2 regions of the Acidovorax sp. NCPPB 3576 genome follow, and region 2 is predicted to be linked to the other one. Evidence: riboswitches for the same ligand, from Rfam matches in the RefSeq annotation. Region 2 holds a riboswitch; the other holds the start of a gene.
The links. A riboswitch is a leader RNA that binds a small molecule or an ion and turns the genes downstream of it on or off. The one in region 2 is predicted to bind glycine.

Region 1 (11,133 bases), 1.7 Mb from region 2:
CTTGGATTCTTGTCATGCGCCTGCTCTGCAGAGTCAGGCATGCGCCTTGTTCTTCGCGGTGCCTCTTCAGGACACTTCAACTCATGCCGTTGCGCGCGTGTGCCCAGCAAAGCGCTTCGGCCCCGCCGCCCGCTTGCTCGGGCAACATCCCCGCAATCGCTCCCAGCAAGCGGGTTTGGCTTGTGCGTAGCCAGTATAGGGTGGCGCTTCCCGGCTGGCGCATCGGTGCAGCGCGATCAACGCGATGGGCCACTCCCCTTTCCCGGCGATCCGAGCCGCGCGCCTTTCGCATAAAGTGGCTGCATGAGCGACTCCCACCCTTACACCCGTTCGCTGAATCTGTTGGGCGCCACCAATTTCCGCGACCTGGGGGGCTACCCGGGCGAGCAGGGCCGGCCCGTGCGCTGGCGCCGTTTGTTTCGCTCCGACCACCTGGCTGCGCTGACCCCGGAAGATGCGCAGACGCTGGCGGCGCTGGGCCTGGCGCGGGCCGTGGACTTCCGTGGCGAACACGAGCGCGCCACGCTGGCCTATGTGCTGCCCGACGTGGCTTACTACCCGCTGTCCATCGAGCCCACGGTGGTGCAGCGTGCCAAGGAAATGGCGCTGTCGGGCCACACGCTCACGCCAGAGATCGCGATGGAGTTGATGCGCGACACCTATCGCGCTTTCGTCGCGCACAACACCCGCGAATTCGCCACGCTGTTCGAACACCTGCTGGAAGACCACACGCCGCTGGTCTTCCATTGCACCGCCGGCAAGGACCGCACGGGCTTTGCGGCGGCGCTCATCCTGCTGGCGCTTGGCGTGCCGCGCGAGGTGGTCATGCAGGACTACCTGCTCACCAACGGGCTGTACCGCCGGCCCGCGCAGGTGAACGGGGCTGCGCCCGAAGCGGTGCTGAACGTGCTGTGGCGCGTGCAGCAGGATTTTCTCGAAGCGGCCCTGCAGGCCGTGGATGCGGACCATGGCGGCGTGCTGCAGTACCTGGAGCAGCGGCTGGGGGTGGGTCCCAGCGAACGCAAGCGTCTGGCGCAGTGGTATCTGGAGCCCTGATCGGCGCGTCGCCGGCAACCGCAGGTCCCAAGGGGCCCAGGCATGAAAAAGCCGGCAACGGGTGCCGGCTTTTTCGATGCCGCAGTGCCAGGCACTGCGGCCCATCGGCGGTTTAGGCCGTTGCGTCCTTGAGCTTCTTCAGCGCGCGGGTCTTGATCTTGACCGATGCGGGCTTGGCGGGGAACCAGCGCTCGGCACCCGTGAACGGGTCCTTGCCGAAGCGCTTTTTCTTGGCGGCCACTTGCTGCAGGCCGATCTTCATCAGGCCGGGCAGCGTGAATTCGCCGGAGCCCTTCTTGTGCACCGAAGCCAGGATGGCCGATTCCAGCGCTGCGAGCACGGCCTTGGCGGCCTTGGGCTCGACGCCGGCCTGCTGCGCCAGGTGGGCGATCAGCGAGGTCTTCGTGAACACTTCCTTCAGCGGCTTGAGCGCTGCGGGGGCTGCCTTGGCGGCGACCGGGGCCTTGGCCTTGGGGGCGGCGGCTTTCTTGGCGGGAGCTGCGGCCTTCTTCACGGGAGCGGCTTTCTTGGCCGGTGCTGCGACCTTCTTGGCCACGGGGGCTGCAGCCTTCTTGGCTGCGGGGGCCGCCTTCTTTGCAGGAGCGGTGGTTTTCTTTGCAGTTGCCATGGTGTTGGTATTTCTCGGAAAAAGTGGTGAACATTCCAGCATGCTGGTCGCCGGATTCTAGGGGGTTTGCATCCACGGGCGCGGGCCGCACGCGGATTGCGCGCTGCAAGCGGCATGGATGCTGGGTTTTCATGCCCCAAGGCGCGCGCAGAAAGCGGCGCCGGCCAGGTCGCTTTGCCGCGCGTGGCCATGCCCGCGGCGTTGGCCCCGCGGAGCAATCGCGTTAAGCTGTCCCATCCCCCACCGGCGCCATGCAGCGCATCGCAAAGGAATGGCCATGAGCGACACATCTCCCTTCGGCTTCGGCAAGTTCGTGCCGGGCTTCGATTTCCTCCAGAACCTCGCCAAAGGCGCATCGGGCGGCGTGCCGCAGATGCCCAGCCTCTCCAGTTGGGTGGCGCCCACGATCAGCGTGGAAGAGCTGGAAAAACGCATCGACGAGTTGAAGGCCGTGCAGTTCTGGCTGGAGCAGAACTCGCGCGCTTTAAGCGCCACGGTGCAGGCGCTGGAGGTGCAGAAGATGACCCTTGCCACGCTGAAAGGCATGAACGTGGCGATGGGCGATCTGGCCGGGGCCTTCGCGCCCAAGCCATCGCCCGCGGCGCCCGCCCCCGAGCCGGCCCGTGCCGCTCCCGCGCCACATCGTGAGTCCTATCGCGAGGCCCGTCGCGAGGCACCACCGGCCGAGCCACCCGCTCCCGAGGCCGCGGCCGAAGACGACGTGACCAGCGACAACGCGGCCACATCCACCGCCATTCCCGGCGTAGTGGACCCGATGCAATGGTGGGGCGCCCTGACCAGCCAGTTCCAGCAGATCGCGGCCAATGCGTTGGGCGATGCGTCCCACCAAGCTGCGGTGGAGGCCACGCGCGGCGCGGCGACCGAAGCCTTCAAGACGGCTACCGACATGGCCACGCAGTTGGCGGCGCAGGGTTTGCAGGGCGTGCAGGAGGCCACGCGCATGGCCGCGGCATCGCAAGGCGCGGATGCGCCGCCTGCCCGCGGCCGCAAGTCCGCCGCAGCCCCTGCCGCTTCGAAGCCCAAACGCACCCGTGCCGCCGCTGCGCCGCAAGAGGCACCCACCAAAAAACCGGCGCCCCGGCGCGCAGCCGCCCCTGCGGCAGCCAAGACCGCCGCGCCCCGAAAGCGCACAGGGAAGTGACCGCCTTTTTTTCTGACATGGCCGCCCGCGCAGCGGGCCGCCGCGACCTTTGCCATCGACCATGAAACTCTTTCCCAACGGCCACGCCACCCATCCCCAGTGGCGCATGGCAGCCGCGCTGGTGCTGGCGCAACTGCGCGCGCAGATGGCGCTGCCGCAGTACGCCAGCGCGCCCACCCTGGGGGTGCTCTACATCACCGACCACTACGCCAACGAGGCGCAGGCCCTGCTGGACTTCGTGTCGGCCGAGCTGCCCGAGGTGACCGACTGGAGCGGCACCGTGGGCGTGGGCGTGGCCGCCAACAATGCCGAGTACTTCGATGAACCGGCGCTGTCCGTCATGCTGCTGGACCTGCCACCCGACCAGTACCGCGTGTTCTCCGGCGTGGCGCCGCTGGCGCGCAATGCGGCCAGCGGGTTCGTCGCGCACACGGCGCTCGTGCACATGGACGGACGCACGCCCGACCTGGCCGAGCTGATCGATGAAATGGCCGACCGCACGGCCACCGGCTACCTGTTCGGCGGCCTGTCGGCCAGCCGCAGCGCGAGCGTGCAGTTCGCCGTGGGCGGCAACGGCAACATCGCGGGGCAGGGCGGCGCGCGGGGCGTGTTCGATGGCGGGCTGTCGGGCGTGGCCTTCGGCGAGGGCGTGAGCCTGCTGTCGCGCGTCACGCAGGGCTGCCAGCCGGTGGGGCCGCTTTGCACCATCACCGAGGCGCAGGACAACGTGGTGCTGGCGCTCGATGGCCAGCCGGCGCTGGATGCGCTGCTGGACACGCTGCACATTTCGCTCGACGGCGACCCGCAGCCCGCGCTGCGCGAGGTGCGGGCCACGCTCGCGGGCCTGGTGGATGCCGGCGTGCAGCCGCTCGGCCGGGCCGGGCATTTCGGCACGGACACCCGGGTGCGCCACATCGTGGGGCTCGATGCCACGCGCCGCGGCGTGGCCCTGGCCGACCAGGTGGAAGAGGGCATGCGCCTGGCGTTCTGCCAGCGCAACGTGGCGGCGGCACGCGCCGACCTGATGCGCATCTGCGCCGAGATCCGCGAGGAACTCACGCCCGAGGAAACCGAAACCCTGCCCGCGCCGGCACCTTCGGCCGACAGCGAGCGCCGCGCGCTCGCGCAGGCCCTGGGCGGCAGCGCCGACCGGCCGGCGCGCGCGCCGGTGCAGCGGCACATGGTGGGGGCGATCTACGTGAGCTGCTCCGGCCGCGGCGGCCCGCATTTCGGCGGGCCGAGCGCGGAGCTGCAGATCGTGCGCCATGCGTTGGGCGACGTGCCGCTGGTGGGGTTCTTCGCCGGCGGCGAGATCGCCCATCACCGGCTGTATGGCTACACCGGCGTGCTGACGGTCTTCACCAGCGAGCACGCGCCGGCCTGAGCCCGGGGCAGCGAAAGGCGCCGCGCGGCGTGCTCGCAGGCCGTGCGCCCCCTTCCCGGCCGGTCCAACGGGGTTTTGAGCCTTTTCGGCCTCACGCCCTAGAAAATCATGCGGTGGCAGCTATAAAAATAATAGCAAAAGCCGTCAAATTGCCGGCATGAGCGCGGGCGCGGCCGTGCGCGGCATGCCGGTGAAGGCGAAGTCCACTTCCGGCGCCAGCCCGCTCACGATGCGGGCGATGGAGCGGCCCGAGCCGCAGGCGTGCGTCCAGCCCAGCGTGCCGTGGCCCGTGTTGAGGAACAGGTTGCCGATCTTCGTCTTGCCGATCAGCGGCACGTTGCTGGGCGTGGCGGGGCGCAGCCCGGTCCAGAACTGGGCCTGGCGCGTGTCGCCCGCGCCGGGAAAGAGTTCTTCCACGCGGCGCACGATGGCCTCGCAGCGCACGGGGTTCAAGTCGCGCTGGTAGCCGTTGAGTTCTGCCGTGCCGGCGATTCGCAGGCGGTCGCCGCGCTCGCTGGTGTAGCGCGAGAAGACGAGCTTGTATTCATCGTCCGTCAGGCTCACCTCGTAGGCCGCCGAGGCATCGCGCACCGGCAGGGTGACCGAATAGCCCTTGGCCGGGTAGATGGGCAGGCGCAGGCCCAGTGGCTCGGCCAGCAGCGGGCTGAACGAGCCCATGGCCAGCACGTAGGCATCGCCCCGCACGCGTTCGAAGCGGCCTTCCGCGTTGGTGATCTCGGCATGGTCGATGGCGCCGCCTGCCGTGCGCAGCGCCGTGATGTGGCAGCCGGTACGGAACTGCACGCCCGCCGCCTGCGCCAGCCGGGCCAGCTCGCGCGTGAAGGTGTTGGCGTCGCCCGATTCGTCCTCGGCCGTGTAGGTGGCGCCGGCCAGTTGCGGGCGGATGTGGGCGAGTGCGGGCTCCAGCCGCACGGCCTCGTCGGCGCTGACCACGCGGCGCTCGCAGCCCAGGGCGCGCATCTGCTCGGCGGGGGCGAGCGCGGCATCGAACTCCCGGGCGCTCGTGTAGAAATGCAGGATGCCCTGCGTGCGCTGGTCGTACTGGATGCCCGTATCGCGGCGCAATTGCTGCAGCGTGTCGCGGCTGTAGGTGCCCAGGCGCACGATCTGCTCGATGTTGTGCCGCGTGCGCGCCGGCGTGCATTCGCGCAGGAACTGCAGGCCCCACAGCCACTGGCGCATGTCGGCGCGCAGGCGAAAGAGCAGGGGGGCGTCTTCGCGGCCCAGCCATTTCAGCACCTTGAACGGCGCGCCGGGATTGGCCCAGGGCTCGGCATGGCTCACCGAGATCTGCCCGCCGTTGGCGAAGCTGGTTTCCGCGCCGGGAACGCCCTGGCGGTCGGTGACGGTCACTTCGTGGCCGAGCTGCTGCAGGAAGTAGGCGGAGGTGGTGCCGAGCAGGCCGGCACCGAGAACGATCACGCGCATGATTCACAAGCCTTTTGGAAGGTTTGCACCAAGCAAATCGCCGGCGTGGCGCTATTGAATCGATAGCATGCAGCCGACGGCGATCTGCCGTGCTGCCGCTCCCCCTGTCCTTGGTACCTGAGAGATTCACCCTGCGCCAACACGGCGAGGGGCTTGCTCCTTCGGTGCGCCATGGCATGCATGGCGGCTCTCCAGACGGCTTTGATGGTGGTGCAGTACGGGACCTGAGCGTGTATGGGAGTTTGCGCCTTCGGTGGAGCGGCCCGGGGGCCGTTCGCTCTCCTGCGGGGTGCATCGTAGCAGCGAAGCCGCGCCGCGCAAACCCGGTGCGCGGTGAAGGGGGCCGTGCCGCAGCGGTCAGTCGATGCGGATCCGGGCGTCCTTCACCACCTGGGCCCACTTGGCGCGGTCGGCGTGGACGGTCTGGCGGAACTGCGCGGGCGTCTCGATGCGCACGGCGTTGCCCTGCGATTCGAAGCGCTCGCGCACGTCGGGCTGCTCCAGCACCTGGCGCAGGGCGGTGTTGAGTTGTTGCACCACGGCGGCGTCCGTTCCCTTGGGCGCGAAGAGGCCGAACCAGATCGAGCTGTCGAAGCCCTGCGTGCCCGGCAGGCCGCTGGAGGCAATGGTGGGCACCTCCTTGACGGCGGCCACGGGCTTGGCAGTGGTCACGCCCAGCAGGCGCACCTTGCCGGCCTTGTAGTGCGGCAGCACGGTCTGCACCTGGTTCATGATGCAGCAGGTCTCGCCGCGCACCACCGACGTGATGGCTTCGGGGCCGCCCTTGTAGGGCACGTGGACCATGTCCAGGCCCAGGCGCGCATTGAATTCGGCGAACGCCATGTGCGTGCCGGCGCCGTTGCCGGTGGAGGCGTAGTTGTATCGGCCCGGGTGGGCCTTCACCGCCGCGACGAACTCCTGGAGCGTCTTCACGTCGATGACGTTCGGGTTGATGGTGAGCACGTTCGACACGTCGATCAGCGGGCCCACGGGCACGAAGTCGTCCTCCACGTCGAAGGGCAGCTTGGGGTAGAGCGCGGCGTTGCTGCCGTGCGTGGCGGCGGTGCCGAAGGCCAGCGTGTAGCCGTCGGGCCTGGCGCGGGCCACGAACTCGCTGGCGATGTTGCCGGCGGCGCCCGATTTGTAGTCGATGACGATGGGCTGCCCGAGCTTCTGGCTCAGGGGCTCCTGCACCGCGCGGGCCACGACGTCGATGCCCGAGCCCGCCGGAAAGCCCAGGATCAGGGTGATCGGTTGCCGGGGCCAGCCGGCCGCTTCGGCGTGGGCGCCGAAGCTGAAGGTGGCGGCCGCGGCGCAGGCCAGGGCGGCGGCGATGCGGTGGATGGCTCGGTGAGTGATGGAAAAGAGGGGCGGCATGGCAGAGGGGCGCTGAACGCGGGGTGGGAACCGATGCGCCATTGTGGGCAGGCGTTCATGCGCCGCACGCCATATGCATATGGGCCGGGGGCGCGCCGCCGCCATAGGGTGAACGCGGTGGGCGCGGGGCCGCGCGGGCCCCGCGTGGCTCAGTACCGGTTCGGGTTGTCCGGGCGGCGGTCCTGGCGGTTGGGCACGCCGTCGCCGTCGCGGTCCCAGCCGCCGCGGCGCATTTCCCAGCGGCCGTCGTGTTGCACCCAGGCCGGCTGGCGATAGACATAGCCGGGGCGGGCACGGACCCAGTGGCCGGCCACCCAGACATGGCGGTGGCCACGCCATTCCCAATGGCCCGTCTCCCACACCATGCCGCGGCGCGGGGGCGGCACGGCTTCACGGCGGGGTGGGGGTGGTGCCTGGTACTGCACCATCACGGGCCCGGGCTGCTGGTACACCGGTCCGCCGGCCTGCACGATCACGGTGGCACTGGTGGCCGCGCGCGCCACGGTGGTGACGGAGCCCAGCGATGCGAGGGCCAGCGTGGCGGCGGTGAGGGCAATGGTCTTGCGGGTCATGAGTTGTGACCGGGTGTTTCCGGCCGGGCGGGGGCCAGGGCCTGCGCCTCACCGGGCGGCGTAGCGCGCCAGCAGGGTGCGCACGATGCGCCGGTGGAACGGAACGACCAGCGCCATGTACACCCGGCCCAGCGTGTTGTGCACATGCACCACGGTGCTCAGGGCGACCCGGGGCGGTCCCTCCGGCGGTTGCCGCTTGGTCAGCGACACCTGCACGTCGAGGTGGCGGTCGTCCTGGCCCATGACCACTTCGTCGTCAGCCAGGTGCCGGATCCGGAAGATGCCCACGCGGTCGCCCACCCGGTAGCTGGCGGCGTCGCGCAGCGGGTGGGCGGCATCGCCACCGAGCGCTCCCAGGTCCTTCAGGCCTGCCAGCCGCACCAGCCGGTTGCGCAGCGCCATGAGCCGGTTCGTCCAGCCGGGCACTTGGGCCACGGTGGACAGCCAGGCCTGCAGCGCACTCGTCGCGGGATCGGGGTCGGTGGTTTCGTAGCTGTCGGCAAAGTAGGCGCCGGGCAGTGCCGATGCAATCGCGCTGCCGGGTGGCACCGCGACGGTGGTGATCGTTGGAGGGTGGGGCGTGGTGTGCATGAGGTGGTGGGGCGTTGTGCCGAAAACAAAGGGTGGCGCGGCTCAGCGCCGCATGCTGGTGAACACGTCGAACTCCCAGCTGCGCAGCGCCAGCAGCACGGTGTAGCCCTCGCGTTCGCGCTCGGATACGCGCTGGTCGGCCAGGTGCTGCTGCGCGAAATCGTTCGCCACGCGCTGCATGCGTTCCCAGAAGGCCGGCGCCAAGCTGCGGCTGATGGCGCCGTGCACCAGCAGAACGCCTTCGCCGGGGCCGTCGAAGCTGCCGGCGAAGTAGTCGAGCAGCGCATGGTCGCGAAAGTAGTGCATCACCGGGCCGTGCGGGCGCCAGCGGAAGGTCTTGGCGAGCTTGAGGCGGTAGCGGTTCAGCGGGCGCAGCTCGATGATGCCGATGCGGTCGAGCTGCACGAGGTATTTGACGCCCTCGGCCTCGCTCAGCCGGTAGGTGGTCACGATCTGCTCCAGCGTCCACTGGCTCAGCACGCAGATCGCCATGAGCATCAGCTTCTTGTCGGCCACCACGGCCGTTTCCTGCGCCTGGCTCAGTTCCTTGAGCAGCGGCTGGCTGTCGGCCACGCGCCGGGCCAGGTCGGCGAAGTCGAGCGCCAGTGCCCGGCAGATCGCATCGATGCGCGACAGCGGCATGTCGCCCTTGGCCAGCATGCGCTTGACGCTGGATTCGGCCATGCCCAGGGCCTGGGCCAGGTCCGCGTACGTCATCTGTGCGGATTTGAGTTCTTTCTTGAGGGCGGCAACGAGGTCGGCGGTGGTGCTCATGGGTATCGATTATGGATACCCGGCGTGGCAGGCGATGGGCCTGGGCGCGTTTCATGCGCCTTGGGGGCGGTGTGGGGGGCGAGACTGCGTGCCATTCCCCGCTGTCTCCCGGAGCTTCCTCTCATGCCCTCGTCCATCCGTTCCTTTGCCCGCCCCCTCCTCTCGCGCCCGGCCTTCGCCGAATGGGCCTTGTACGGCGCCCTGATCGCCTTGGCTGCCTTGAGCGCCTGGGGCCCGCACGTGGCGCCCAATCCGCACCAGCATGCCTTTGCCGACCAGCGCACGCTGTGGGGCATCGCCCATGCGATGGACGTGCTCACCAATCTGCCGTTCGCCCTGATGGGGCTGTTGGGTGTGCGGCGCCTGGCGCAGGGGGGATGCAGCGCCCCTGCCGGTGAAAAGGGGGTGAGTGCCGGGCGCACCACCACGACGGTGATGGCCGCGGTTTTCTTCTCGGGCTTGCTGCTCACGGCCGGTACCTCATCGCTGTACCACTGGATGCCGCACGACATCACGCTGCTGTGGGACCGCATGGGCATGCTGGTGGCGTTCACCGGCCTGTTGGGCCTGGCCGTCGAAGGGCGCATGGGAACGCGGCCCGCCTGGGTGGTGGCCTTGGTGCTGCCGCTGGCGGGTTGGCTGTCGCTGCGGGCCTGGGGCATGGCGGGGCAGATGCTGCCCTGGGGCGTGCTGCAGGGCGGGGGCATGTTGCTGGTCGCGGCGCTGGCTTTTGCTCCGGTGCGGCCCGGTTGCCCGCCTCTGTCGCTGGTGGCCGTGATCGGCTGGTATGCCCTGGCCAAGCTGCTGGAGTTGGGCGACCAGGCGGTGTTCGGCTGGACGGGCGGCGGGGTGTCGGGCCACAGCCTCAAACACGTGGCGGCGGCCCTGGCTGCGTGGCCGGTGATCGCCGCGTTGGCTCCGCGCCCCTCGGGAACTCCCGGAGCCTATTGGGCGCAGTGCGTGCGGGCGGTGCCCTGGCACCGCCCGGCGGATGCCGCAGCGGGCACGGGCCGGGGCACAATCGCCGCCAGCGCGGACGAGGGGGCCCAGCGTGGGGCCGCGGCGCGACGCATCTGAAGAACCATTCCACACAGGAGCACGGCATGAGCCAAGAGCAGGCCCGCATGGCCGACCACCCCCGCGCGGCCGAGCCGTCGCACCCCAACCAGTTCGCCTTGCTGCGCCAGCGCCGCTTTGCGCCATTCTTCTGGACGCAGTTCGCCGGCGCGGCGAACGACAACCTGTTCAAGTTCGCCTTCACGGTGATGGTGACCTACCAGCTCAGCGTGTCGTGGATGCCGCCGTCCATGGCGGGGCTGGTGATCGGCGCGCTGTTCATCCTGCCGTTCCTGCTGTTCTCGGCCACGTCGGGGCAGCTGACGGACAAGTTCGACAAGACCCGCATGATCCGCTTCGTGAAGAACCTGGAGATCGCCATCATGCTGGTGGCGGCCTGGGGCTTCCTCGCCTCCAGCGCCGCGGTGCTGCTGGCGTGCACCTTCCTCATGGGGCTGCATTCCACGCTGTTCGGGCCGGTCAAGTTCGCGTACATGCCCCAGGTGCTGAACGAGCGCGAGCTGACGGGCGGCAACGGCATGGTCGAGATGGGCACCTTCGTCGCCATCCTGCTGGGCCAGGTGGCGGGCGGGCTGCTGGTGGCGGTGCCGGACATCGGCCATGCCTGGGTGGCGGCGACCTGCGTGCTGCTGGCGCTGGCCGGGCGCGCGGTGGCGCAGTTCATTCCGAGCGTGCCGGCCACCGACCCGGGCCTGTCGATCAACTGGAACCCGGTGACCGAGACCTGGCGCAACCTCCGGCTCGCGCATGCGAGCCCCGTGGTGTTCCGCTCGCTGCTGGGCATCAGCTGGATGTGGTTCTTCGGCGCGGTGTTCCTCTCGCAGTTTCCGAGCTTCGCCAAGGAAGTGCTGCACGGCGATGCGCACGTGGCCTCGCTGCTGCTCGTGGTGTTCTCGGTGGGCATCGGCGTGGGCTCGCTGCTGTGCGAGGTGCTGAGCCGCCGGCACGTGGAGATCGGCCTGGTGCCGCTGGGCGCCATCGGCATGAGCGTGTTCGCCATCGATCTGTACTTCGCCTCCCGCTCCCTGCCGCCCGCACCCGAGATGGGGCTGGGCGCCTTCGT
Region 2 (11,133 bases):
GTGGTGGTGCTGGAAAAGGGCTCGGAAACCGGCGCGCACATCCTGTCGGGCGCCATCATGGACCCCAAGGCCCTGACCGAGCTGATCCCCAACTGGAAGGAACTGGGCGCGCCGCTCAACCAGCCGGTCACCGACGACGCCATGATCTTCCTGGGCGAGAAGTCGTCCTGGCGCACCCCCAACTTCCTGCTGCCGCAGTGCTTTCAAAACCACGGCAACTACATCGTGAGCCTGGGCAACGTGGTGCGCTGGCTCAGCACCCAGGCCGAAAACCTGGGCGTGGAGATCTTCCCCGGCTTTCCCGCCGCCGAGGTGCTCTACAACGAAGACGGCTCGGTCAAGGGCGTGGCGACCGGCAACCTGGGCGTGAGCAAGGAAGGCGAGCCCACGGCCGACTTCCAGCTGGGCATGGAGCTGCACGCCAAGTACACGATCTTTGCCGAAGGCGCGCGCGGCCACCTGGGCCGCCAGCTCATCAGCCGCTTCAAGCTGGACCAGGGACGCGATCCGCAAACCTACGGCATCGGCGTGAAGGAACTCTGGGAAATCGACCCCCAGCGCCACCAGCCCGGCTTCGTCATGCACACGGCCGGCTGGCCCATGGACAGCGACACCTACGGCGGCGCGTTCCTGTACCACGCCGAGGACAACAAGGTCACCCTGGGCTTCATCACCGGGCTGGACTACTCCAACCCCTACCTCAGCCCGTTCGAGGAATTCCAGCGCTGGAAGACCCACCCCAACATCCGCTACTACCTCGAAGGCGACGAGGCCAAGGGCATCAAGCCGGCCAAGCGCATCGGCTACGGCGCACGCGCCATCACGGCCGGCGGCCTGCTGTCGCTGCCCAAGACGGTGTTCCCCGGCGGCGCGCTGGTGGGCTGCGAGGCGGGCTACCTCAACGTGAGCCGCATCAAGGGCAGCCACGCCGCCATCAAGACCGGCATGCTGGCCGCCGAGGCCGCCTACGACGCGGTGCACGCAGGGCGCCAGCACGACGAACTCACGGCCTACCCCGAGGCGTTCGAAAAGAGCTGGCTCTACACCGAGCTGAACAAGGCGCGCAACTTCAAGACCTGGTTCAAGAAGGGCCTGGCCACCGCCACGCTGATGAACGGCATCGAGCAGTTCGTGCTCAAGGGCAACATTCCCTGGACGCTGCACCGCGACAAGCCCGACCACGCCTACCTGAAGCCCGCGGCCGAGTGCAAGCCCATCGTGTACCCCAAGCCCGACGGCAAGCTCACCTTCGACCGGCTGTCCAGCGTGTTCATCAGCAACACCAACCATGCCGAGAACCAGCCGGCGCACCTGACGCTCAAGGACCCGAGCGTGCCGGTCAACATCAACCTCGCCAAGTACGCCGGCCCCGAGGCGCGCTACTGCCCGGCCGCCGTGTACGAGTTCGTGCCCGACGAGGCCAAGGGGGGCGATGCCCAGCGGCTGCAGATCAACGCGCAGAACTGCGTGCACTGCAAGACCTGTGACATCAAGGACCCGACGCAGAACATCGTGTGGGTGACGCCCGAAGGGGGCGGCGGCCCGAACTACTCGGGCATGTGATGCTTTCCTCGTCCCTCGTGCGGGGGCGAAGCCAAGGGCCTGCGACGCAGGCCCTTTTGCATGGGAAGGCCATCGGGATGTGGAGGGGCGCCGGGCAATAAATCAAGCCGCTGAATGGGCCGCCGAGACGGCATGGGCCGGGAAGGTCAAGGCGCATTTCGTGACCATTCCGACGGCTATTGCAGGAACGCGCCTACAGGGCCCCTCCACCGTGGCAAGGGAGACTATTACGCCTTGCCGCGCAACGCAGCGCGGCGCCTGACAACCCCAACGCCATCGAAGCAGGAGACCCCATGGCCCGTTCCCCCGCCCCACGCCATCGCACCCACCGTCGTCCGCTCTGGCCCCTGGCCGTGGGCGTGGCCGCCGTGGGAGCAGCGCTGGCCTTCTCGGCCAGCGCATCCGTGCGGGCTCCGCGAGGCGTGGTAGTGGTGGAGGATTTCAACGTGGACCGCTATGCCGGCCACTGGTACGAACTGGCCCGAATCGACCACCGTTTCGAAAAAGGCCTCGTCCAGACCAGCGCCCATTACAGCCGTGGCCCCGACGGCTCGGTTCAGGTGGTCAACCGTGGCTTCGACGCCGCCCGCAAGCGCTGGCGCGAAGCCCGGGGCCGCGCGGTGTTCATCGGCCGGCCCGACAAGGCATCGCTCAAGGTGTCGTTCTTCGGCCCGTTCTACGGTGGCTACCACGTGGTGGCGCTGGACGAGGATTACCGCTGGGCCATGGTCGTTGGCGCCAGCCTCGACTACCTGTGGATCCTGTCGCGCACCCCCACCCTGCCCCGCGGCGTGCGGCCCCGCCTGCTGGCCCAGGCACGCGCCATGGGCGTGGACATGGACCGCATCGTCTGGGTGCCGCAGGACGAGGACGGTGCCGTGCGCATCGCGGCCTGACGCGGCACGGCGCCAGCGCCGCACCCGATTGCTCCTTAATTAATAGCAATAAAGGCAATAAACACTAGGGCGATCTGCACTTTTCAGCCCGATCCACTTGCCAAGGGGCGCTGCAGGCCCTCGCGGCCCCTTCACCTTCACTGCGCGAACAATGGCAGATCGGCCCGCTTGAGCGTGCGCAGCACGAAGCTCGACCGGCTGTGGCGAATGCCCTTGATCTTGTAGAGCTTCTCGCGCAGCAGCCGCTCGTAATCGCGCGTGTCCTTGACCACCACGCGCAGCAGGTAGTCGTAGTCGCCCGACACCAGGTGCGCCTCGATGACCTCGGGGATGCTGGCCAGCGTTTCGCCGAACTTCTCCAGCGTGTTGTCCGAATGGCTGTCGAGCGTGACCTGGACCAGGACCGTGTCGTTCAGATCGAGCGCCTTGGGATTGATGCGCACGGTGTAGCCCTCGATCACGCCCGCCTCCTCCATCTTCTTGATGCGGCCCCAGCAGGGCGAAGGGCTCAAGCCCACGGCGTTGCCGATCTCCTGCAGGCTGGCGCGGGCGTCCGATTGCAGGACGGAGAGAATTTTTCTGTCAAGGCGGTCCATGCATCGCATTGTTCTTGAAATTGCCATATTTCAGAAGATTTTTCTGCAAATCAGCATTTAAAGAAGAAATTCAGAAAATCCATCCAAGGCCCGCGATGCACACTGGATCCATCAAGGCACCCTTACCGGGGCGCACGAAACTGGCAAGGCCCTGGCGGATTACCGTTCGCCAGGGCGCTTGGCTCAAGACACGGACAAGTCCCCGCGCACCCAGCGGTCGGGTTGCCGGTTGCGTCCGGGCGCTGCAGTTAGAATCCGCCCGGTCAGGAGAGAGCGCCGCCCCGTTACCGGGATTGCCGGCGCCGCCGAAGGCGCAGGGTGACCCCGAACGCTCAGGCAAAAGGACTGGCAAAACGCCCGCAGGGATGTGTGCGTTCCCCTTGCTGGAGAGAGGTCCGCCGCATGCGCGGGCCCACCGAAGGAGCAAGCCCCGCGCCGCTTTGGCGTGCGGGTGAATCTCTCAGGTAAAGCGGACAGCGGGGCAAAGGCGTGGCCATGGGGCCGCGTTCCCATTTGCCCTTGCTGGAGATTGCCATGTCCGCCGACGCCCCCCTGCTCGCCACCCCGCTCAACGCCCTGCACCTCGAACTCGGGGCCCGCATGGTGCCGTTCGCCGGGTATTCCATGCCCGTGCAATACCCCGCCGGCCTGATGGCGGAACACCTGCATACGCGCCAGGCCGCCGGCCTGTTCGACGTGTCGCACATGGGCCAGTTGCGACTGGTGGGCAGCGAGGCTGCGGCCACCTTCGAATCCCTCATTCCGGTGGACGTGATCGACCTGCCCGTGGGCAAGCAGCGCTACGGCCTGCTGCTGAACGACGATGGCGGCATCATCGACGACCTGATGTTCATCAAGCAGGGCGAGGGCGACATCTTCGTGATCGTGAACGGCGCATGCAAGGCCGGCGACATCGCGCACATAAAGGCCCGCATCGGCCAGCACTGCGAGGTCGTTCCCATGCCCGACCACGCCCTGCTGGCGCTGCAGGGCCCGCAGGCCGTCACCGCGCTGTCGCGGCTGGCGCCCGGCATCGAGCAGCTCGTCTTCATGACCGGCGGACGCTACGACATCGCGGGCTGCAATGCCTTCGTCACCCGCAGCGGATACACGGGCGAGGACGGGTTCGAGATTTCGGTGCCCGCATCGCAGGCCGAGACGCTGGCCCGCGCCCTGCTCGCGCAGCCCGAGGTGAAGCCGATCGGCCTGGGTGCCCGCAACTCGCTGCGCCTGGAAGCGGGCCTGTGCCTGTACGGCAACGACATCGACACCACCACCACGCCCCCCGAGGCCGGCCTGAACTGGGCCATCCAGAAGGTGCGCCGCACGGGCGGCGCGCGGGCCGGTGGCTTTCCCGGCGCGGCCAAGGTGCTGGCCCAGATCGACGACCCGGCCAACCTGGCGCGCAAGCGCGTGGGCCTCACGGCGCTGGAGCGCGTGCCCGTGCGGGAACACACCCCGCTGCAAAGCACGGAGGGCGAGGCCCTCGGCGAGGTCACCAGCGGCCTCCTCGGCCCGAGCGTGAACCAGCCCATCGCCATGGCCTACGTGCCCCCGGCCCTGGCCGCCATCGGCACGCGCGTGCAGGCCATCGTGCGCGGCAAGCCGGTGCCCATGCAGGTGTGCGCGATGCCGTTCGTGGCGCCGCGCTACTACCGCGGCTGAACCGGGCCACTTTGGCTACCGCCAAGGCTGCGGCGACCGCTACATTCCAGATTCCTTTCCTTCATCTTTCAGGAGCCCCCATGACCGTTCAATATTCCCGCGATCACGAGTGGATCAACGCCACCGACGCCAACGCCGCCGTGGTCGGCATCACCGTCCATGCACAGGATGCGCTGGGCGACGTGGTGTTCGTCGATCTGCCCGAAGTCGGCAAGACCTTCGCGCAGGGCGAAGTGGCCGGCGTGGTCGAGTCCGTCAAGGCAGCGGCCGATGTGTACATGCCCGTCTCCGGCGAGGTGGTGGAAGTGAACGAGGCGCTGCGCGCCGATCCGTCGCTCGCCAACTCCGACCCCTTGAACGCCGGCTGGTTCTTCAAGGTCAAGCTGTCCGAGCCGGCCCAGCTGTCCGGGCTGATGGACGAAACGGCCTACACCGATTTCGCCAAGAACGCCTGAGCCTTCTTCCTTCCCTTCCTTTTTCCGTCCACGGTCCTCTTCCATGCTGATGCAATCCGCCCTGCCGCTTGGCGCGCTTGAAAACGCCACCGAGTTCCTGCCCCGCCACATCGGCATCGACGGGGCGGACGAACAGCACATGCTCTCCACCATCGGCGAGGCCTCGCGCCGCGCGCTGGTGGACAGCATCGTGCCGCGCTCCATCGCGCGCAGCCGGGCGATGGACCTGCCGCCCGCCACCACGGAAGCCGCGGCGCTGGCCGAGCTGAAGGCCATCGCCGCGCAGAACCAGGTGCTGCGCAGCTTCATCGGCCAGGGCTACCACGGCACGCACACGCCGGGCGTCATCCTGCGCAACATCCTGGAGAACCCCGCCTGGTACACGGCCTACACGCCCTACCAGGCCGAGATCTCGCAGGGCCGCATGGAGGCGCTGGTCAACTTCCAGACCATGGTGTGCGACCTCACGGGCATGCCCATCGCCAATGCGTCGATGCTGGACGAGGCCACGGCCGCCGCCGAGGCCATGACGCTGGCCAAGCGCTCGGTCAAATCGAAAAGCATGCGCTTCGTCGTGGCCGGCGATGCGCATCCGCAGACCATCGAGGTGATCCAGACGCGCGCCGCGCCACTGGGCATCGAGGTGGTGCTGGCCAACTCGCTGGCCGAGTGGAATGACGCGCTGGACGGCGACTATTTCGCCGTGCTGGCGCAGTACCCCGCCACCAGCGGCCGCATCGACGATCTGGCGGCCGATGCTGCCAAGGCCCATGCCAAGGGCGCGGCCTTCATCGCCGCGGCCGACCTGCTGGCCCTCACCCTCATCGCGCCGCCCGGCGAATGGGGCGCCGACATCGTGGTGGGCACCACGCAGCGCTTGGGCATGCCCATGGGCGCGGGCGGCCCGCACGCTGCCTTCATGGCCTGCCGCGACGAATACAAGCGCTCCCTGCCCGGCCGCCTGGTCGGCGTGAGCGTGGACGTGCACGGCAAGCCCGCCTACCGCCTGGCGCTGCAGACGCGCGAGCAGCACATCCGCCGCGAAAAGGCCACGTCCAACATCTGCACGGCCCAGGTGCTGCCCGCCGTGGTGGCCAGCATGTACGCCGTGTACCACGGCCCCCAGGGCCTCACGCGCATTGCGCAGCGCGTGGCCGCCTACACCGCCATCCTGGCCAAGGGACTGGAGCAACTGGGCGCGCCGCTGCGCCCGCAGGCCTGCTTCGACACGCTGTCGCTGCACACTGAGGGCGCTACAAAAAAAATAGCTGCCCGCGCAGTCTCCATGGGCGCCAACCTGCGAATCTACTTTGAAGAGTATCTGTGCATCTCGCTCGACGAAACCACCACGCGCGCCGACATCGAGCTGCTGTGGAAGGTCTTCGCCCAGGACGGCCAGACACTGCCCACGGTCGCCGCGTTCGAAAAGGGCGTAGAGCCGCTGATTCCCACCGCGCTGCGCCGCACCAGCGCCTTCCTCACGCACCCGGTGTTCAACACCCACCATTCCGAGACCGGCATGCTGCGCTACATCCGCCAGCTGTCCGACAAGGACCTGGCGCTGGACCGCAGCATGATCCCGCTGGGCAGCTGCACCATGAAGCTGAACGCGACCAGCGAGATGATCCCCATCACCTGGCCTGAGTTCGCCAACGTGCACCCCTTCGCCCCGGCCGACCAGCAGCAGGGCTACCGCCTGCTCGACGAGCAGTTGCGCGCCTGGCTGTGCGAGGCCACGGGCTACGCCGGCATCAGCCTGCAGCCCAACGCGGGCTCGCAGGGCGAATACGCCGGCCTGCTGGCCATCAAGGCCTACCACGCGGCCCAGGGCGAGGGCCACCGCAACATCTGCCTGATCCCCAGCAGCGCGCACGGCACCAACCCCGCCAGCGCGCAGATGGTGGGCATGCAGGTGGTGGTGACGGCCTGCGACGCCAACGGCAACGTGGACCTGGCCGACCTGCGCGCCCAATGCGAGCGGCACAGCGCCCACCTGGCCTGCGTGATGATCACCTACCCCAGCACGCACGGCGTGTTCGAGACGCAGGTGAAGGAGCTGTGCGCGCTGGTGCATCAGCACGGCGGGCGCGTGTACGTGGACGGCGCCAACATGAACGCCCTGGTGGGCGTGGCCGCCCCCGGCGAGTTCGGCGGCGACGTGAGCCACCTGAACCTGCACAAGACCTTCTGCATCCCGCACGGCGGCGGCGGCCCTGGCGTCGGCCCCGTGTGCGTGGTGGCCGACCTGGTGCCCTACCTGCCGGGCCACCGCACCGCGGCCGAGCAAGGCGCGCTGCGCGCCGAATCGACCGCCGCCAACGGCGTGGGCGCAGTCAGCTCCGCCCCGCTGGGCAATGCCGCCGTGCTCCCGATCAGCTGGATGTACATCCGCATGATGGGCGCCGAGGGCCTGCAGGCCGCGACCGAGACGGCCATCCTGTCGGCCAACTACATCAGCGCGCGCCTGAAGGACCACTACCCCACGCTTTACGCGAGCGCCAACGGCCACGTGGCACACGAGTGCATCCTGGACCTGCGGGGCCTGAAGGAAACCAGCGGCGTGATGGCCGAGGACGTGGCCAAGCGCCTGATCGACTACGGTTTCCATGCGCCCACGCTGTCGTTCCCGGTGCCCAACACGCTGATGGTGGAGCCCACCGAGAGCGAAACGCTGTCCGAGCTGGACCGCTTCATCGACGCGATGATCGCCATCCGCGAGGAGATCCGGCAGATCGAATCCGGCGCCTGGCCGCAGGACGACAACCCGCTCAAGCACGCGCCGCACACGGCCGAGAGCCTGCTCACGCAGCAGTGGACGCGGCCCTACGCCCGCGAGACCGCGGCCTTTCCGGTGGACGCCTTGCGCCGCAGCAAGTACTGGTCGCCGGTCGGCCGCGTGGACAACGTCTGGGGCGACCGCAACCTGTCGTGCAGCTGCATTCCGGTGAGCGACTACGCGTGACGGCGAGGGGTGCGCCGGCCGCGCCATGGGCCCGGCCGGCCTGGCCCTCCAACATGGGGTTACAGGGCCTCGGGCAGACTCTTTAAGATCGCGGGCTACCTTTTTTCAGGAGATGTTTCCGTGCGAAATTCCTTGTGCGCCCTGCTTGCCGGGCTTGTGATCGTTCCCACCGCCATGGCGCAGACCGCCCCCGTCACCCTGCCCAGCGGGCTGGTGTATGAGTCGCTGAAAGAAGGCACCGGCACCTCGCCCAAGGCCACGGACACCGTCAAGGTGCACTACAAGGGCACGCTGCCGGACGGCAAGGAGTTCGACAGCTCCTACAAGCGCGGCGAACCCACCGAGTTTCCGCTCAACCGCGTCATCCCCTGCTGGACCGAAGGCGTGCAGCGCATGAAGCCCGGCGGCAAGGCCAAGCTGACCTGCCCGCCGGCCATCGCCTATGGCGAGCGCGGCGCGGGCGGCGTCATTCCCCCCAATGCCACGCTGAACTTCGAAATCGAGCTGATCTCGGTCCGCTGACCCGTCCGAGGGCCCGCCACCAATGCTGCTCCAGGTCGGCGAGCTGGCCCGGCGCACCGCACTCACGGTGCGCACCTTGCACCACTACGACGAGATCGGGCTGCTGAAGCCCTCGGGCCGGTCGGACGCAGGCTATCGGCTGTACAGCCAGGCCGACGTGCAACGGCTGCACGGCATCCAGACGCTGCGCCAGATGGGGTTGCCGCTCAGCGACATCGCGGGCCTGCTCGCGGGCGGCGGCATGGCGCCAGAGCAACTCATCGGGCAGCAGATCCGCGCGCTGGACCAGCAGATCGCGCAGGCCACCGAGCTGCGCGGCCGCCTGTCCCTGCTGCGGGACGGCCTGGTGGCCGGCGCCGAGCCCGACATGGGCAACTGGCTGCAGGCGCTGGCGCTCATGGCCACCTACGGAAAGTACTTCAGCGCGGCCGAGCTCAAGCACATCTTCTCCAACTGGAACCGGATCGAAGCCGACTTGTTGGTGGTCAAGGAGCAAGTGCGCCGCGCCATGGACCAGGGACAGCCGGTCGATGCGCCCGAGGTGCAGTCGCTCGCGTATCGCTGGATGGCGCTGATGCTGCACTGGATGGGCGGCGACATCGACCTGCTGGAACGCTGGGGCCACATGTTCCGCACCGAGCCCAGCACCCAGGGACGCAACCACGCGCCGCCGGGCGACATGATCCGCTACATCGAATCGGCCATCCAGCTGCGCATGGACCTGCTGCTCAAGTACATGGACCGCGATGACCTGCGCCAGTTGGGCCACGTGCACCACACGCAGTGGCAGCAGCTGGAGCAAGAGGTGCAGCAGTTGGTGGACCAGCGCGTTCCCCCGGCCCATCCGCGCGCGCGTGCGGCCGCCACGCATTGGGACGCCCTGTTCGGCACCCTTTGCTGCAACGACGCCGGGCTGCGCGCCAAGCTGATGCGCGCATCAGCCAGCGAGCCCCTGCTGCGCGCCGGCTCTCCCTTGAGCGAGCCCGTGCGCAACTACCTGCACGCCGTGCCGCGCCTGCCGGCCGCCGCGCCATCGCCCTCCTGAAAAAAGCTTGACCCTCACGCTACGTGAGGCACCACAGTCGGCTCCGATCGCTGCCACGAAGCGCAGCCAACGGACCGAACCATGACCCCCTCGCAAAAAGACCCGCGCGCTGCGCTTTTCCGAAATACCGATTTCCGCTGGATGGCCAGCGGCTCTGCCCTCACCATGCTGGGCGACCAGTTCACGCTGATCGCGCTGCCCTGGCTCGTGCTGCAGATGACGGGCGATACCCTGGTGCTGGGCACCGTGCTCGCCCTCATGAGCGTGCCGCGCGCGCTGTTCATCCTGATCGGCGGCGCCCTGGTGGACCGCCACTCGCCCAAGCGGGTGCTGATGCTCACCAAATACACCAACCTGGCGTTGCTGGCCCTGCTCAGCGGCCTGGTGCTGAGCGGCACGCTCGCGCTGTGGATGGTGTATGCGCTCTCGTTGGCGATCGGCCTGGCGACGGCCTTCAGCATTCCGGCGGGCACGGCCATGCTGCCGCACGTGGTGCCGCGTGCGCAGCTGCAGGCCGCCAACGGCATCAGCCTGGGCATACGCCAGCTCACGATGTTCCTCGGGCCGCTGCTGGCCGGCCTGCTGATCGCACTGCTCGGCGACGGCAACCGCCTGGCCGGCCACAGCGCCGACGCGACCGGCATCGGCATCGCCTTCGGGCTCGATGCGCTGAGCTTCGGCATTTCGGCGTGGACGCTGGGCAAGGTGCGTCCGCTTTCGAGAACACCCGAAGCACCTGATGAGGTACGGGATGCCACCGGCGCGCGCCGCGCGGCCCCGCAAGCGGTTCTGGCCTCGGTGGCGCAGGGCCTGGTGCATTTCTGGCGCGACCGCGAACTGCGCACCTGCTTTCTCTACTGGAGCGCCGTGGCGGTGCTCATCATGGGGCCGCTTCACATCGCCATGCCGGTGCTTGCCAGCAGCATGCCCACGCTGGGCGCCGCCGCCTTCGGCACCTTGCTGGGCGCCCATGGCGCGGGCACGCTGGCAGGCATGGTGGCCTCGGGCCTGTTTCCCCGCCTGCGCTGGGGCAGCCTGGGCATGACGCTGCTGGCGTTCGACGCCGCCATCGGCCTGCTGTTCATACCCATGGGCTGGATCGACGCCATCTGGCAAGGGGCCGCACTGATGCTGGCCATCGGACTGCTGGGCGGCTTCATGCAGGTGCGCGTGTTCACCTGGATACAGCAGCGCGTGCCGCCCGCGCTGATCGGCCGGGCCATGGCGCTTTTCATGTTCATCTTCATGGGCCTGGCCCCGCTCTCGGCGGCCATCACGGGCTGGCTGATGAAAAGCGTCTCGCTCGCCCAGCTGTTCGTGGGCAGCGGCGGCACGCTGGTGGTGCTGGCCGCGCTCGCCTTCGCGTTCACGCCGCTGCGGCAGGTGAACGACGCGCCAGGCGCGGCGCGCTGAGCCGCCAGTCGGGAAA

Region 1: another riboswitch for glycine. It lies ahead of M5C98_RS02100 (D-amino acid dehydrogenase); the one in region 2 lies ahead of gcvT (glycine cleavage system aminomethyltransferase GcvT).

What each region holds. Positions count from the first base shown of each region.
Region 1 covers NZ_CP097267.1:406,295-417,427, forward strand. The annotation lists gene M5C98_RS02080 (tyrosine-protein phosphatase) at 304-1,056, shown strand; gene M5C98_RS02085 (HU family DNA-binding protein) at 1,169-1,684, opposite strand; gene M5C98_RS02090 (PhaM family polyhydroxyalkanoate granule multifunctional regulatory protein) at 1,962-2,846, shown strand; gene M5C98_RS02095 (FIST signal transduction protein) at 2,908-4,230, shown strand; gene M5C98_RS02100 (D-amino acid dehydrogenase) at 4,375-5,679, opposite strand; glycine riboswitch at 5,774-5,884, opposite strand; gene M5C98_RS02105 (Bug family tripartite tricarboxylate transporter substrate binding protein) at 6,037-7,056, opposite strand; gene M5C98_RS02110 (YXWGXW repeat-containing protein) at 7,206-7,628, opposite strand; gene M5C98_RS02115 (DUF2867 domain-containing protein) at 7,677-8,219, opposite strand; gene M5C98_RS02120 (helix-turn-helix domain-containing protein) at 8,262-8,993, opposite strand; gene M5C98_RS02125 (hypothetical protein) at 9,117-10,070, shown strand; gene M5C98_RS02130 (MFS transporter) at 10,097-11,133, shown strand, end outside.
Region 2 covers NZ_CP097267.1:2,107,287-2,118,419, reverse strand. The annotation lists gene M5C98_RS09740 (electron transfer flavoprotein-ubiquinone oxidoreductase) at 1-1,563, shown strand, start outside; gene M5C98_RS09735 (lipocalin family protein) at 1,857-2,459, shown strand; gene M5C98_RS09730 (Lrp/AsnC family transcriptional regulator) at 2,597-3,055, opposite strand; glycine riboswitch at 3,318-3,405, shown strand; glycine riboswitch at 3,429-3,542, shown strand; gene gcvT (glycine cleavage system aminomethyltransferase GcvT) at 3,590-4,720, shown strand; gene gcvH (glycine cleavage system protein GcvH) at 4,801-5,175, shown strand; gene gcvP (aminomethyl-transferring glycine dehydrogenase) at 5,219-8,137, shown strand; gene M5C98_RS09710 (FKBP-type peptidyl-prolyl cis-trans isomerase) at 8,312-8,659, shown strand; gene M5C98_RS09705 (MerR family transcriptional regulator) at 8,682-9,704, shown strand; gene M5C98_RS09700 (MFS transporter) at 9,786-11,117, shown strand.